DNA from 3 places in the Nocardiopsis sp. EMB25 genome. Region 2 is predicted to be linked to each of the others. Evidence: predicted binding sites of a transcription regulator. Region 2 holds the regulator's gene; each other region holds the start of a gene.
What was found. The regulator HrcA, encoded in region 2, represses chaperone genes, less so after heat shock. The targets are predictions, from matches to a motif close to TTGGCACTCTCNNNNNGAGAGTGCCAA.

Region 1 (4,953 bases), 3.7 Mb from region 2:
GCTTCTTCTCCTTGAGCTCCACCTCGGTGGCCGCGCCGACGCGCAGGACCGACACGCCGCCCGCGAGCTTGGCCAGGCGCTCCTGGAGCTTCTCGCGGTCCCAGTCGGAGTCGCTGGCCTCGATCTCCTTGCGGATCTGGCGGACGCGGTCCTCGACCTCGCCCTGCGACCCGGCGCCGTCCACGATCGTGGTGGCGTCCTTGGTGATGGTGACGCGGCGGGCGGTGCCCAGGGCGTCCAGGTCGGCGTTCTCCAGGGTCAGGCCGACCTCCTCGGCGATGACCTGGCCGCCGGTCAGCACCGCGATGTCCTGGAGCATGGCCTTGCGGCGCTCACCGAAGCCGGGCGCCTTGACCGCGGCGACGTTGAGCATGCCGCGCATCTTGTTCAGCACCAGGGCGCCCAGGGCGTCGCCCTCGATGTCCTCGGCGATGATGAGCAGCGGCTTCTTCTCCTGGACGACCTTCTCCAGCAGGGGCAGCAGATCGTTGAGGTTGCTGATCTTGCCCTGGTTGATGAGGATCCGGACGTCCTCCAGCACCGCCTCCTGGCGGTCGCCGTCGGTGACGAAGTAGGGCGAGACGTAGCCCTTGTCGAACTGCAGGCCCTCGGTGAAGTCGAGGTCCAGACCGAAGGTCGGGGCCTCCTCCACCGTGATGACGCCGTCCTTGCCGACCTTGTCGAACGCCTCGGCGATGAGGTCGCCGATCTGCGCGTCCTGGGCGGAGTTGGTGGCGACGTAGGCGATGTCGGCGCGCTCCTCGACCGGGCGGGCCCGCTCGACGAGGATCTGCGACACCTTCTCCGCGGCGGCGTCGATGCCCTTCTTCAGGGACATCGGGGAGGCGCCGGCGGCGACGCTGCGCAGACCCTCGCGGACGAGCGCCTGGGCGAGCACGGTGGCGGTGGTGGTGCCGTCACCGGCGGCGTCGTTGGTCTTGGTGGCGACCTCCTTGACGAGCTGGGCGCCCAGGTTCTCGTAGGGGTCGTCCAGCTCGACCTCACGGGCGACGGTGACACCGTCGTTGGTGATGGTCGGAGCGCCGAACTTCTTGTCGATGACGACGTTGCGGCCGCGCGGGCCGAGCGTCACCTTGACGGCGTTGGCGAGGCTGTCGACGCCCCGCTCGAGGGCGCGGCGGGCGTCGTCCTCGAACTCCAGGATCTTCGGCATGGTGAGTACTTCCTCTTGTGGTCGCAAAGGAACATCCCGCCCGCCCGGCGTGATGCCGACCGGTGCGGGATGCGGAGAACTGGCTGGCCGGGGGCTCGGAGCGAGCCCCCGGTCGAGACCTACTTCTCGACGACCGCGAGGATGTCGCGGGCGGACAGGACCAGGTACTCCTCACCGTCGTACTTGACCTCGGTGCCGCCGTACTTGCTGTACAGGACGACGTCGCCGACGTTGACGTCCATGGCGACGCGGTTGCCCTTGTCGTCGAGGCGGCCGGGGCCCACGGCCAGGATCTCGCCCTCCTGCGGCTTCTCCTTGGCGGTGTCCGGGATGACCAGACCGGAGGCGGTGGTCTGCTCGGCCTCCAGGGTCTTGACCACGACGCGGTCCTCAAGCGGCTTCAGCACGGTCTTGGTGGCGGTCGACACGGTGTGACCTCCCCCTTCAAGGTTTCGGTGTCCTGACATCGGCCCGCGCGCGAGCACGGACCGGCTACGAAAAAAGGGGCGACCGCGGCGGCCTGTCGTCGCGGGTGCCAGACCGGCCTCGTCGCGGTTAGCACTCTACCCCTGCGAGTGCCAGAATGGAAATGTGGCGAGGGCCGCTGGTCAGCAGACCCACCGCCGGGAACACACGGGGCGAGGCAACGCCGGGGACACGGTGGAACAGCGCCGGGAGCACGGCGGACCGGAACCGGGGCGCCCCGGAAGTGTGCCCGGATCCACGCCGCCCACACCGTCGAACGAGGGAGGATCCATGCGCGAGTCGGCCTTCTCGGCCCTGCTCACCGACGCGGGCCGGGAGGTGCTCGCGGGCGTGGACCCGAAGGAGGCCGCCGCCGACCGGCTCGCGGTCGCCTCCCACCTGCGCGGCGATCCCCGCGTGGGCGCCCTCGACCCCGATCTTCCCGTCTCCGACCTGGTCAACGCGGTCCTCACCCAGGTGGGGCTGCGTGAGCGCGGCAGGGCCAAGTTCGGCGACCGGGCCCAGGAGATGTACTTCACGCCCGACGGCCTGGAGCAGTCCACCAGGCGGGTGGTGGCCGACTACCGCGCGGACCGGACCGCCGCCGCGGCCGACGCCGCTCTGGGCGGGGGGCGCGCGGGTGACCTGTGCTGCGGGATCGGGGCGGACCTGCTCGCCCTGGCCGCACGGGGCGTCCCGGTCGAGGGGGTGGACGCCGACCCGCTGACCGTCGCCGTGGCCCGCGCCAACATCGCCGCCCTCGGGTTGGCGGACCGCGCCCGGGTGCGCGAGGGGGATGTGACCGAGACGGCGCCCGGCGCCTACCCGCTGCTCTTCTGCGACCCCGCGCGGCGCGGCGGCCGGGGCCGGGTGTTCGACCCGGCGGCCTACTCGCCGCCGTGGGACGTGGCGACCGACCTGGCCCGGGGCTCCTCCGCCGCGTGCCTCAAGGCGGCGCCCGGCATCCCGCACGAGGTGCTCCCGCCCGACGCCGCCGCCGAGTGGATCTCCGTGGACGGCGAACTGAAGGAGGCGGCGCTGTGGTTCGGCGACCTCGCCGACGGCCCCCGGCGCCGCGCGACGGTCCTGCACGAGCGGCCCGGGTTGCGTGCCGCCGAGGGGGCGGTGGCACACCTGGACGAGGTCCCCGGGCTCGGCCCCGCGCCCGTGGCTCCCGCGCGCCGCTACCTCTACGACCCCGACCCCGCCGTCGTGCGCTCGCACCTGGTGGCCGAGGCGGCCGCCCGCGTGGACGGCGCGCTGCTGGACGAGCGGATCGCCTACCTCACCTCCGACCGGGCGGTGGTCTCCCCCCTCTGGCGGGTCCTGGAGGTCACCGACGTCCTGCCGTTCTCACTGAAGAGGCTGCGCTCGGCGCTGCGCGCACGCGACGCGGGGACGGTCACGATCAAGAAACGCGGTTCCGCCGTCGACACCGAGAAGCTGCGCAGGGATCTGCGCGCCTCCGGGTCCGAGGCGGTCACGGTGGTGCTGACCAGGATCGGAGAGCGCCCCTACAGCCTGCTGTGCAGGGAGGTCGCCGGCCCCGGGCGCGCCTGAACCGCCCCGGGAGGGCGGCCCGGTGACGGAGCGGGGACCATATCGTTACCTTCCGCGCGCGGTTCTTCGCCGGACCCCTGGGGTGACGGGGGCGCCGGTCGTTAGACTGTCGACCGCTGATTGCTTTCCCTTCTCATGGACTCCCCCGGAAGGCCGTGGTTGATTGACCCGCGCGCGGTTCAGGCGACGGAACCCCCATGCCTCGCGCGTATACGCTCAGTCACACTTGCGTCACGTTAAGGCGTTATCACCGCGCGGCGCCACGCGCCCGGGGACCATCGAGAACCCGACCGCCCGGAACCACCGTCCCTTCCTCCGGGCCCGGACGGGAGCGCCAGAACCAAAAGGAGCACCTCGGTGGAACAGACCAATCACAACTTCCTCACTGGGGGGAGCAGCCAGGCCGGGATCTCCGACCGGATGCGCGACCTGCTCTCCCAGGCCGCCCAGGAGCACGTCTCCGAGCAGAAGAGCCAGGGGGCGGTGAGCGAGGAGATGCGCCAGCGGCTGGAGGGCATGGAGTGGCTCCTGCGCGAACTGCGCGAGCAGGAGCTCACCGGCCTCTCCGAGGCGGTCACCGCGGTCAACGGTCGGATCGACGGCTTCCTGGAGCGCCCGCCGGAGTGGGCCGAGACCCTCGCCGAGCACATCGAGCTGGTCGGTCAGCAGGTCAAGCCCCTGGCCGACATGCCGTCGCTGCGCGCCGACACGCACCGCCTCGCCGGGCACATGGACACCGCGCTCACCCGCCTCCAGCGGATGGCCGAGACCGGCAACCGCACCGCGGAGAAGGTCGACGACCTCGGTGAGAAGCTCGCCGGCCTCAGCGAGAAGGTCGAGGCCCGCCTGGACGCCCTGGACACCGCGCTGGCCTCGCTCACGGAGCGGACCGAGGCCGTGGAGGCCTCGCTCACCGCGCTGGACTCGACCCTGGCCGAGCGGCACGAGGCCAGCGAGTCGACCCTCACCGAGCGGCACGAGGCGCTGGCCACGGCCCTGGCCGAGGGTCGCACGGAGATCACCGAGGCCCTCACGTCCGGCCGGGCCGAGATCAACGAGGCCATCACCGCCGGCCGCACCGACCTGTCCGAGGCGGTCGCCTCCGGCCGCGAGGCGATCGTCACCGCCGTCGCCGAGGCCCGCGAGGCCCAGGCCAAGGCGGGGGCCGAGCTCGGTGAGAAGCTCACCGCCAAGGTGACGGAGTCCGCCGAGGAGGTCCGGTCGGCGTTCTCCGAGAAGAACGAGGAGCTGCTCACCAAGCTCCAGGAGAACACCGGCGAACTCGGCGAGCGCACCACCTCCCTCGCCGAGGAGCTGACCGCCCTCGCGACCTCCGCCAAGGAGCGGCACGAGGCGCTGACCACGAAGGTCACCGACAGCATCGGCTACCTGAGCACCCAGGCCGAGGAGAACCACGCCGAGGCCAACGCCGCCATCGCGGACGTGACCGGGGCCGTGGCCAAGCTGCGGGAGAACCACGAGTCCTCCCTCACCGACCTGCGGTCCCACCTGCGCCAGCGCCTCACCGAGCTCAACGAGCAGCTGGAGCTGGGCCGCACCGAGGACCGCGAGCGGGACGAGGCGGCCGCCGAGGCGCTGCGCGAGTCCGTCAACGAGCGCACCGACGCCCTCAAGGCGCAGGTCGCCGAGGACGCCGAGAGGGTCGCCGCCGACCTGGCCGAGCTGCGGACGTTCGTCGAGGAGACGACGGCCAAGGCCGCCACCGACAGCACCGAGCGGCACCAGACCCTCTC
Region 2 (4,953 bases):
ATCCATGCCGGCCAGGCGCTGGGCACCGTCCTCGTGCAGGACGACCGCGAGGTCGGCCTCGGCCAGCAGCTTCGCCACGGCCGCGCGGTCGGCCAACCCGGCCACCTCCGGCAGCCGCCCGCGCCGCGCCTGCTTGGCCGCCTCGCGGGCGGCGGCCCGCCACTTGCCCAGGGACTTGGCCGCCCGGTCGCCCTTCCATCGGGTGATACAGCGCTCGGCTGCCCAGGGGACGACCGCGTCCACCCCGGCCTCGGTCATCATCTCCACGGCCAGTTCCCCGCGGTCGCCCTTGGGCAGGGCCTGGACGACGGTCAGCCGCGGGCGGGGCTCAGGCTCCTCCCAGCGTTCGACCACCGCGCAGACGATCCCGTCCTTGGCGACCCCGGTCACCGTGCAACGGGCACGCCTTCCGAGTCCGTCGGACAGGTCCACCGTCTCACCCTCGCGGATCCGGCGCACGACAGCGGCGTGCCGCCCCTCGGGACCCGTGACCTCGACTCGGTCGGCCGTCAGTTCGGCGGTGTCGACCAGGAAGACCGCCGGGGTCACTTGGCTCCGAAGGCGTCGCGGATCTTGGCGAAGAAGCCGCCGTGGCCGGGGCTGAAGCGCCCGGGCGACTGGTCCTCACCACGCAGTTCGGCGAACTTGCGCAGCAGCGCCTCCTGCTCCTCGTCGAGCTTGGAGGGGGTCTCCACGTCGACGCGGATGCGCAGGTCACCGCGGCCTCCCCCGTCCAGGTGGGTGACGCCCTTGTTCGGCAGGGTGATGACGTGCCCGGAGTTGGTGCCGGGGCGCAGGTCGATGTTCTCCGTGCCGTCGAGGGTGTCGAAGGCGAAGGAGGCGCCCAGCGCGGCGGCGGTCATGGGCACGGTCACGGTGCAGTGCAGGTCGTCGCCCCGCCGTTCGAAGGTGGGGTGCGGGCGCTGGATGATCTCCAGGATGATGTCGCCGCGCGGCCCTCCGTTGGGGCCCACCTCACCCTCGCCCGCGAGTTGGATGCGGGTGCCGTCGTCGACGCCGGCCGGGATCTTCACCGTGCGGGTGACCTTCTCGCGCACCCGGCCCTCGCCCGCGCAGTCGGCGCAGGGGTCGGTGATGACCGTGCCCTGGCCCGAGCACTGAGGGCAGGGGCGCGAGGTCATGACCTGGCCGAGGAAGGAACGCGTGACCTGGGAGACCTCGCCCTGGCCGTGGCACATCTCGCACGTGGTGCGGTGCGAACCCGCGGCCGTCCCCTCGCCCTGGCAGGTCTCGCACAGGATCGCCGTGGGGAAGGTGATGTCCTTGCTGACGCCGAAGGCGGTCTCCTTCAGGTCCAGCTCGACGCGGATCTTGATACTGCGTCCGCGGCGGACCCGTTCGCGCGGTCCGCGCGCGCCGGGCTGCCCGCCGCCGAAGAACGCGTTCATGATGTCGTCGAACGCGAAGCCGCCCGCGCCGCCGAAGCCTCCGGCGCCGCCGCCACCGGCCGGAGCGAAGGGGTCCTGGCCCATGTCGAACATCTGACGCTTGTTCTCGTCGGAGAGGACCTCGTAGGCCTGGGTCACCTCCTTGAAGCGCTCCTGGGTCGCGGGGTCGGGGTTGATGTCCGGGTGCAGCTCGCGCGCGAGCCGCCGGTACGCCTTCTTGATCTCGTCCTTGGACGCGTCACGACGCACCCCGAGAACCTGGTAATAGTCTCTGGCCACTGAGTTACTGTCCTGCCAAAATCTGTCCGACATACCGAGCCACCGCACGTACGGCGCCCATCGTTCCCGGGTAGTCCATCCGGGTGGGACCCACGACTCCGATCTTGGCCAGCGACTGGTTTCCCACGCCATAGTCGGCTGACACGATGGAGGTGGACCGCAGACCCTCGTGGAAGTTCTCCTCGCCGATGCGCACGGTCAGCATCGAAGGGTCCTTCGCCTCACCCAGCAAACGGATGAGGACCATGTTCTCTTCCAGCGCTTCCAACACGTCCCGCAGGCTGGCGGCGAAGTCCACCGCCGCGAGGTTGGCGGTGCCCGCCAGGACGATCTTCTCCTCATGGCGTTCCACGAGGCTCTCCAACAGGATCGACAGCACCGACACCGCCATGTGCCGGTGCTCCGGGTCGACCTGCGCGGGCAGGGCGTCCACCGCGTCGGGGACGTCGCCGAGGAGGCGTCCCGCGATGGCCCGGTTGAGCATGGCGCGCAGGTCGTTGACGGCGCTCTCACTCACCGAGCCCAGTCCGTCGATGACCCTCTGTTCGACCCTGCCCGTGTTGGTGATCACGACCATCATGAGCCGCGGGCCACCGAGGGGCACCAGTTCCACGTGTTGCACCGAGGAACGGGTCAGGGACGGGTACTGCACGATCGCGACCTGGCGCGTGAGCTGGGCCAGCAGACGCACCGTACGCGCGACGATCTCGTCGAGGTCCACCGCGCCCGTGAGGAAGGACTCGATGGCCCGCCGTTCGGCGGCCGAGAGCGGCTTGACCGAGGAGAGGCGGTCCACGAAGAGCCGGTAACCCTTGTCCGTGGGCACACGGCCGGCACTGGTGTGCGGCTGGGTGATGTAGCCGTCCTCCTCGAGGGCGACCATGTCGTTGCGGATGGTCGCGGGTGAAACCCCGAGGGGGTGCCGGTCCGCGAGGGCCTTGGAGCCAACGGGTTCGTTGGTGTTGACGAAGTCCTCGACGACGGCACGCAGGACCGCGAGCTTGCGCTCATCCAGCAACTCGCCACCTCCTGGCACTCCGTGGTCCTCAGTGCTAATTCTAAGCCCGGTCGCAAACGCGGTCTGCTACCCACCGGTAGTAACACCCCCGGCGGACCCCGATCTTCCCCGCCGGCCACGGCCCGGGGGCCGACCGCGCCGGGGAAGGCGGCACCGACCGCGTCGCGGGCCACACCAGTAGACTGCACGACCGTGGCACCTAAGGGAACCGGCCGCTACGGCCGTGACGTTCTGGCCGGGGACTGGCGTCGACCCAGGAGGCGGGAGATCCCCGAGACGCCCCTGAGCCGGGACCTGGTCGTGGAGGACGCGGAGGAGACGTTCTGCGGAGCCGTGGTGGCCTGGGACAAGGCGACCGTGACCCTGGAGGACCGGCACGGCCGCCGCCGGGTGTTCGATCTGGGACCGGCGGCGTTCCTGGTCGACGGGCAACCGGTCACGCTGGTGCGTCCCACGGCCGCGCCGAGGGGACCGCTGCGCAGCGCGTCGGGCTCGATCGCGGTGACGGACGCCAGGGCGCGCACCGCCCGGGAGAGCCGGATCTACGTCGAGGGCGCGCACGACGCCGAGCTCGTGGAGAAGGTCTGGGGGCACGACCTCCGCGTGGAGGGTGTGGCCGTAGAGTTCCTGGAGGGGGTCGACGACCTGCCCTCGATCGTCGCGGACTTCTCCCCCGGTCCCGGCCGTCGGTTGGGGGTCTTGGTGGACCACCTCGTCCCCGGCTCCAAGGAGAGCAGGATCACCGAACGGGTGCGCGGTGACCACGTCCTGGTGGCCGGTCACCCCTACGTCGACGTCTGGCAGGCGGTGCGCCCCCGAGCCCTGGGGATCGAGCGCTGGCCGGAGGTTCCGCGGGGGACGCCCTGGAAAGAGGGGGTCGTCCGCGCTCTGGGGTGGCGGATGGAGACCGGTGAGGCCTGGCGCCGGATCCTGGGCTCGGTACGCTCCTACGCCGACCTGGAGCCGTCGCTGCTCGGTCGGGTCGAGGAGCTCATCGACTTCGTCACGGGACCGCATCCGGGTGAACACTAGGATTTCAGTGCAGGCGACGGCGAGGACACCGCGTCCGGTCGTGCCGGTCGCCCGTCTCGGGCCCTCCCCGGTCGTCGGTACAGCCCCACAGACAACAACCGCCCCTCAGCAGCGGAGCCAAGGAAGAGCATGAGCGAGACCCCGACGAACCCCCCGTCCCCGGAGGACCCGCAGGGCCAGCAGCCCGCACGACCCCAGGCGCCCGCCCAGCCCGGTCAGGCGCAGCCGTCGGGCGAGCAGTCCCCCTACGCGCCCCAGCCCGACCCCGCGCAGCAGGGGTACGCGCAGCCCCAGGCGTACCCGCAGCAGGCGTACGCGCCCCAGCCGGACGCGCAGTCCTCCGGAGCCCGGTCTCCGTACGCCCCGCAGCCGGAGGGCGGCCAGCCCTCGGGTGCCCAGGCGGCGTACGGACACCCGTCCGGTGGGCAGTCCCCCCACCCACCCCAGGTCGACCAGCAGGGGCCCCACCAGCAGCCCGCGCAGCAGCAGTTCCAGGGTCAGCCGGGACAGGAGCAGCAGCCGTCGGGCGGTCAGCCGGGCTTCGCACCACCGCCCGCCGCCCCGGGACAGCCGCAGCAGGGGTACGCCCAGCAGCCGCCCGTACCCCAGGGATACGCCCAGCCCGCGGCCGGGCAGTCGCCGTACGCGCCCCAGCCTGGCATGGCCCAGCCGGGCCAGCCCGTCCACGGCCAGCACTCCGGCGGCCACCCCTCCTACGCGCCCCAGCCCGACCCCGCGCAGCAGGGGTACGCGCAGCCCCAGGCGTACGCGCCCCAGCCCGACCCCGCGCAGCAGGCGTTCGCTCCGCATCCGGGACAGCCCGGCCAGCCCCAGCAGCCCCCCTTCCCGGGTGGTCCGGCCGCCTACGGGCAGCCCGGCGGCCAGGGGCCGGTGCCGATGGGCGGCGGAGACGACGGCACCCTGGTGTCGATGATGGCGCACCTGTCCGGGTTCGTGATCGCCTTCCTGGGCTGGATCCCCCCGCTGGCGATCTACCTGGCCAAGCGCAACCAGTCCCCGGTCGTGCGCCACCACGCGTCCGAGGCGGCGAATTTCCAGCTCACCCTGCTCATCCCCTACGTTTTCACCTGCGTGGTCTTCATCGGACTGGGTATCTTCTTCCCAGGGCTGGCCTGGATCGGCTCCGTACTGATCGCGCTGATCTGGATCCTCGCGATCGTCTTCGGGGTCATGGGAGCGTCCAGGGCCAACAAG
Region 3 (4,953 bases), 3.9 Mb from region 2:
AGCACACCCGAGAGGCGATGAAACAGTGGGCGTCCTCGAGCGGCGCGCCAAGCATGATGGCGTCGTCAGTGACGATCTCGGCCCTCCAGCCTTCAGGCACGTCCAGTTCCCGCCAAGTGCTCAGCAGGTAGTCCCATCTGGACGACTCCGTCACAGGGGCCGGTTCAGCCACGGCAGGACCCATCTATCATCACACCTCCGAGCGGAACACTAACGCTCCGTGTCTGTGACTGCCCGGCACTTGGCGAAAAGACCCGGAGAACAGCGAAACCGGGCGGCCCCGGAAGGGGCCACCCGGTCGTCGCGGGCGAGGTCGCGTATCCGGACCTCGGACTCCAGGCTGGACCTAGAAGTCCATGCCGCCCATGCCACCGGTCGGGTCGGCGGCGGGAGCCGCGGCCTTCTCCGGCTTCTCGGCGATGACGGCCTCGGTGGTCAGGAACAGACCAGCGATGGAGGCGGCGTTCTGCAGAGCCGAACGGGTCACCTTGGTCGGGTCGATGACGCCTTCCTTGAACAGGTCGGCGTACTCACCGGTGGCGGCGTTGAGGCCGAACCCGGGCTCCAGGTTCTTGACCTTGTCCGCCACGACGCCGCCCTCGAGGCCGGCGTTCACCGCGATCTGCTTCAGCGGCTCGGCGATGGCGCGGCGGACGATGTCGGCGCCGATGGCCTCGTCGCCGTCCACGTCGAGCTTCTCGAAGGCCGGGACGCTGGCCTGGAGCAGCGCGACACCACCGCCGGGCAGGATGCCCTCCTCGACCGCGGCCTTGGCGTTGCGGACGGCGTCCTCGATGCGGTGCTTGCGCTCCTTGAGCTCCACCTCGGTGGCGGCACCGGCCTTGATGACGGCCACGCCGCCGGCCAGGCGGGCGAGACGCTCCTGGAGCTTCTCGCGGTCGTAGTCGGAGTCGGTGCGCTCGATCTCGTTGCGGATCTCGTTGACGCGACCGGCGATCGCGGTGGCGTCACCGGCGCCGTCCACGATGGTGGTCTCGTCCTTGGTGACGACGACCTTGCGGGCGCGGCCGAGCATGTCGAGCTCGGTGTTCTCCAGCTTGAGGCCGACCTCCTCGGTGATGACCTGGCCGCCGGTCAGCACGGCGATGTCGCCGAGCTGGGCCTTGCGGCGGTCACCGAAGCCCGGAGCCTTGACGGCGACGGACTTGAAGGTGCCGCGGATCTTGTTGACGACCAGGGTCTGGAGCGCGCCCTGCTCGACGTCCTCGGCGATGACCATCAGCGGACGGCCGGCCTGCAGGACCTTCTCGACAACGGGCAGGAACTCGTTGTTGTTCGAGATCTTGGAGTTGACGATGAGGATGTAGGGGTCCTCGAGGACCGTCTCCATGCGCTCGAGGTCGGTGGCGAAGTAGGGCGAGATGTAGCCCTTGTCGAAGCGCATGCCCTCGGCGAGCTCGAGCTCGAGCCCGAAGGTCTGCCCCTCCTCGACGGTGATGACGCCTTCCTTGCCGACCTTGTCCATCGCCTCGGCGATGGTCTCGCCGATCTGGGTGTCGCCGGCGGAGATCGAGGCGGTGGAGGCGATCTGCTCCTTGGTCTCGACGTCCTTGGAGAGGTTGCCGAGCTCCTCGTTGATGCGAGCGACGGCGGCCTCGATGCCGCGCTTCAGACCGACCGGGTTGGCGCCGGCGGCGACGTTGCGCAGACCCTCGCGGACGAGAGCCTGGGCGAGCACGGTGGCGGTGGTGGTGCCGTCACCCGCGACGTCGTCGGTCTTCTTGGCGACCTCCTTGACCAGCTCGGCCCCGATCTTCTCCCACGGGTCCTCGAGCTCGATCTCCTTGGCGATGGAGACACCGTCGTTGGTGATCGTGGGGGCGCCCCACTTCTTCTCCAGGACGACGTTGCGGCCCTTGGGGCCGAGCGTGACCTTGACGGCGTCAGCGAGCTGGTTCATACCGCGCTCGAGGCCGCGACGGGCCTCCTCGTCGAACGCGATCAGTTTGGCTGCCATTGAGTTCTTGTCCTCCCGTGACCGGGCTGATACGCGATGGGACGAGGCGTGCGCCCGCGACGGACGACCGCGGTCGCACCGACAACCCCGCTGTCGGGAACCGCGATCTCGCAGCCTCGATCCGGCTTAGCACTCAGGAAAGTCGAGTGCTAACCAGGTCCCTTTTTAGCACTCGGCCATGGAGAGTGCAAACGATGTGGTCACGATTTCCACAGCCCTCTCACCAGGGTTTACCTGCGATGATCCGACGCGACGTGCGGATTTCGCCCTGGGTGGACACGGCCGCGCGGGCCGACCCGCCCGGTGAACGCGGGTCGGCCCGGGTTCACTTCGCCGACCCCCGCACGGCGCGGCCCCCGACGGCGAGCGCCACGACCGCCAGGCCGAGCGCGACCGCCCACCCCACGCCCACCGCCGGACCCCACTCCCCGGCGAACAGGGCGCGCTCGGCGTCCACCACGTACGAGACGGGGTTCAGCCTCGACAGCGCGTACAGCCAGCCCGGCGCCAGGTCCATCGGCAGCAGCACCCCCGACAGCAGCATGAGCGGCATCAGCGCCCCCTGGACGATCGGCGCGAAGACGTAGGTCTGCCTGACCGCCAGAGCCACCAGGTACGACAGGGTGGACAGTCCCACTCCGAGCACGACCAGGAGCGCCAGGCCCACGACCGCGCCCAGCGGCGGGATCCGGAGCCCGAACGCGACCACGAGCGCGAGGATGAGCAGCATCTGCGTGAACATCATCGCCGCGTCCGCCAACACCCGTCCGAGCAGCAGCGCCACCCGGCTCACCGGTGAGACCAGTAGCCGTTCGTGCGCGCCCGACGCCAGCTCGGGCAGGAGGCCGAACCCCGCGAATCCGCTGGCGAACAGCGCGAGCATGACCAGGAGCCCCGGCACGAACCACCGCCAGGAACCCTCGCCCGTGGGTCCGCCGAGCCCCTCCAGGAGGGGGGAGAACAGGGCCAGGTAGAGCACCGGCTGCAACATCCCGAACAGGATCAGCGCCGGACGACGCAGCACCAGCCGCCCCTGCCGCTGGAAGACGATCCAGACGTCGCGCGCCGTCGTCCCCCTCGTCCTGGCCGCCGCCGGCGGCGGTTGCGTCCTCATCGTCGCGGTCATCGCTCTCCCTCTCTCAGGCTGCGTCCGGTCAGGGTCAGGAAGACGTCGTCCAGCGTCGGCCTGCTCACCGCCACGGAGAGCGGCGCGACACCGGCCCCGTCGAGCGAGCGCAGCAGCCCCGGCAGGGCGGCGTCGCCGTGCTCCACGCGGATCCGGACCCGCGGGTCGCGACCGGGCTCCGCGACGACCTCGGCCGTGCCCGCGGACGGCAGCGCCTCGGCGACCTTCGCCCCCAGGTCGGCGGCGGCCCCGTCCTCCGTGGTGAACACGACCAGGTCACCGGACACCCGGCTCTTGAGCTCGTCGGCGCCGCCGTCGGCGATGACCCGGCCGTGGTCGATGACCAGGACACGCTCGGCCGCGCCGTCCGCCTCCTCCAGGTAGTGGGTGGTCACCACGACGGTGGTGCCGAACTCGCCGCGCAGGCGGGCCACGTGCTCCCACAGGTTGGCGCGGCTCTGGGGGTCGAGCCCGGTGGAGGGTTCGTCGAGGAACAGCAGTCCGGGGCGGTGGATCAGCCCCATCGCGATGTCGAGGCGGCGGCGCTGGCCGCCGGAGAGCGCGGTGACCACGCGGTCGGCCGCCTCGTCGAGTTCCAGCAGGTCGAGCAGTTCGCCGGTGCGGCTGCGGGCGGTCCGCCGGTCGAGCCCGTACAGCAGCCCCTGGGTGTGGAGCTCGTCGCGGACGCGCTGGTCGTCCCCCGCCCCGTGGCCCTGGCCGACGAACCCGATCCGGCGCCGGACCTCGGTGGGCTCGGCGCGCACGTCGTGCCCGGCGACGCTCGCGGTGCCCGAGGTGGGTTCGAGCAGCGTGGTCAGCATGCGCAGGGTGGTGGACTTGCCCGCCCCGTTGGGGCCGAGGAGGGCGACGAACTCGCCCTCCCCGACGTCGATGTCGACGCCCCGGACGGCCTCGACCGTCCGCTTGCCGACCCGGAAGGTCCGGGTCAGCTCGCGTGTGTGGATCATCCTCGCTCCTTATTAAAACTTGAATGCGAGGATGAGTGTGCACCATCGGTCGCCAGCATTCAAGTTTTAATAAGTTCCACCGGGCCGCCCCGCGCGAACGAGGCGGCCGGGACCGACACGCGTCCGTTCAGGGCCGTGCGCGGGAAGCGGTGGTCACTTCCCCGCCTTCGGCAGGCCGAAGGCCCCGGGGCCGTCGTCGGCCATGGTGTAGCGGCCCTCGCGCAGCGAGGCGATGAGCTGGCGGGTCCACCCGGTCTCGGCCTCGACCGTCGTCCGCCAGAGCCCGAACAGCTCCGCCACGTGCGGCGGCCTGCCGTGTTCCTGGTCCAGTCCCGCGCGCACCTCGGCGCCGACCCCCTCCAGCCCGGCCAGGCGCCGCTCCAGCATCGTCACCGCCTCGTCCCGCGGCAGCGCGGTCATCAGGGTGACCCCGGCGCAGAGCAGCGCGTGGTCGTGACCGGAGTGGCTCAACGCCGCGCGCAACAACCGGTGGAACTCGGCCTCGCCGTCGTCGGTCAGCGCGTAGGAGGTGCGGTCGACCACCTCGTCGCCCTCGGCGACGAACTCGCGCAGCTTCCCCTCCCGGCTGAGCTTGCGCAGCGCGTGGTAGATCGACCCCCACTTGACATTGGCCCACTCCCCGGCGTTCCAGGAGAGCAGTTCCCGACCCACCCGATACCCGTGCGCCCGACCGTGGATTCGCACCACGCCCAGGACCAACAACCGCGTCGCCGACATCGCCACCCTCGTCCGAACTCGATGGGCCCCAGCCTACGAGGGGCGGCCGCGGGGACGGTCCGGTCCAGACACGACGAACGGGGCGGCGCCGTCCCCTCCGGGGGGAAGGGGACGGTCCGCCCCGTTCGGGGTCGCGGATCGGA

Region 1: the regulator HrcA is predicted to act here: its motif matches at 1,730-1,756, upstream of groES (co-chaperone GroES).
Region 3: the regulator HrcA is predicted to act here: its motif matches at 2,144-2,170, upstream of groL (chaperonin GroEL).

The regions. Positions count from the first base shown of each region.
Region 1 is NZ_JAMTDN010000001.1:4,262,307-4,267,259, forward strand. It holds gene groL (chaperonin GroEL) at 1-1,174, opposite strand, end outside; gene groES (co-chaperone GroES) at 1,294-1,602, opposite strand; gene KIK06_RS18475 (class I SAM-dependent methyltransferase) at 1,931-3,199, shown strand; gene KIK06_RS18480 (hypothetical protein) at 3,557-4,953, shown strand, end outside.
Region 2 is NZ_JAMTDN010000001.1:556,639-561,591, reverse strand. It holds gene KIK06_RS02290 (16S rRNA (uracil(1498)-N(3))-methyltransferase) at 1-549, opposite strand, end outside; gene dnaJ (molecular chaperone DnaJ) at 546-1,688, opposite strand; gene hrcA (heat-inducible transcriptional repressor HrcA) at 1,693-2,706, opposite strand; gene KIK06_RS02275 (DUF3097 domain-containing protein) at 2,899-3,738, shown strand; gene KIK06_RS02270 (hypothetical protein) at 3,844-4,680, opposite strand; gene KIK06_RS02265 (DUF4870 domain-containing protein) at 4,669-4,953, shown strand, end outside.
Region 3 is NZ_JAMTDN010000001.1:4,447,860-4,452,812, forward strand. It holds gene KIK06_RS19365 (Uma2 family endonuclease) at 1-100, opposite strand, end outside; gene groL (chaperonin GroEL) at 347-1,978, opposite strand; gene KIK06_RS19375 (ABC transporter permease) at 2,304-3,104, opposite strand; gene KIK06_RS19380 (ATP-binding cassette domain-containing protein) at 3,101-4,072, opposite strand; gene KIK06_RS19385 (PadR family transcriptional regulator) at 4,226-4,810, opposite strand.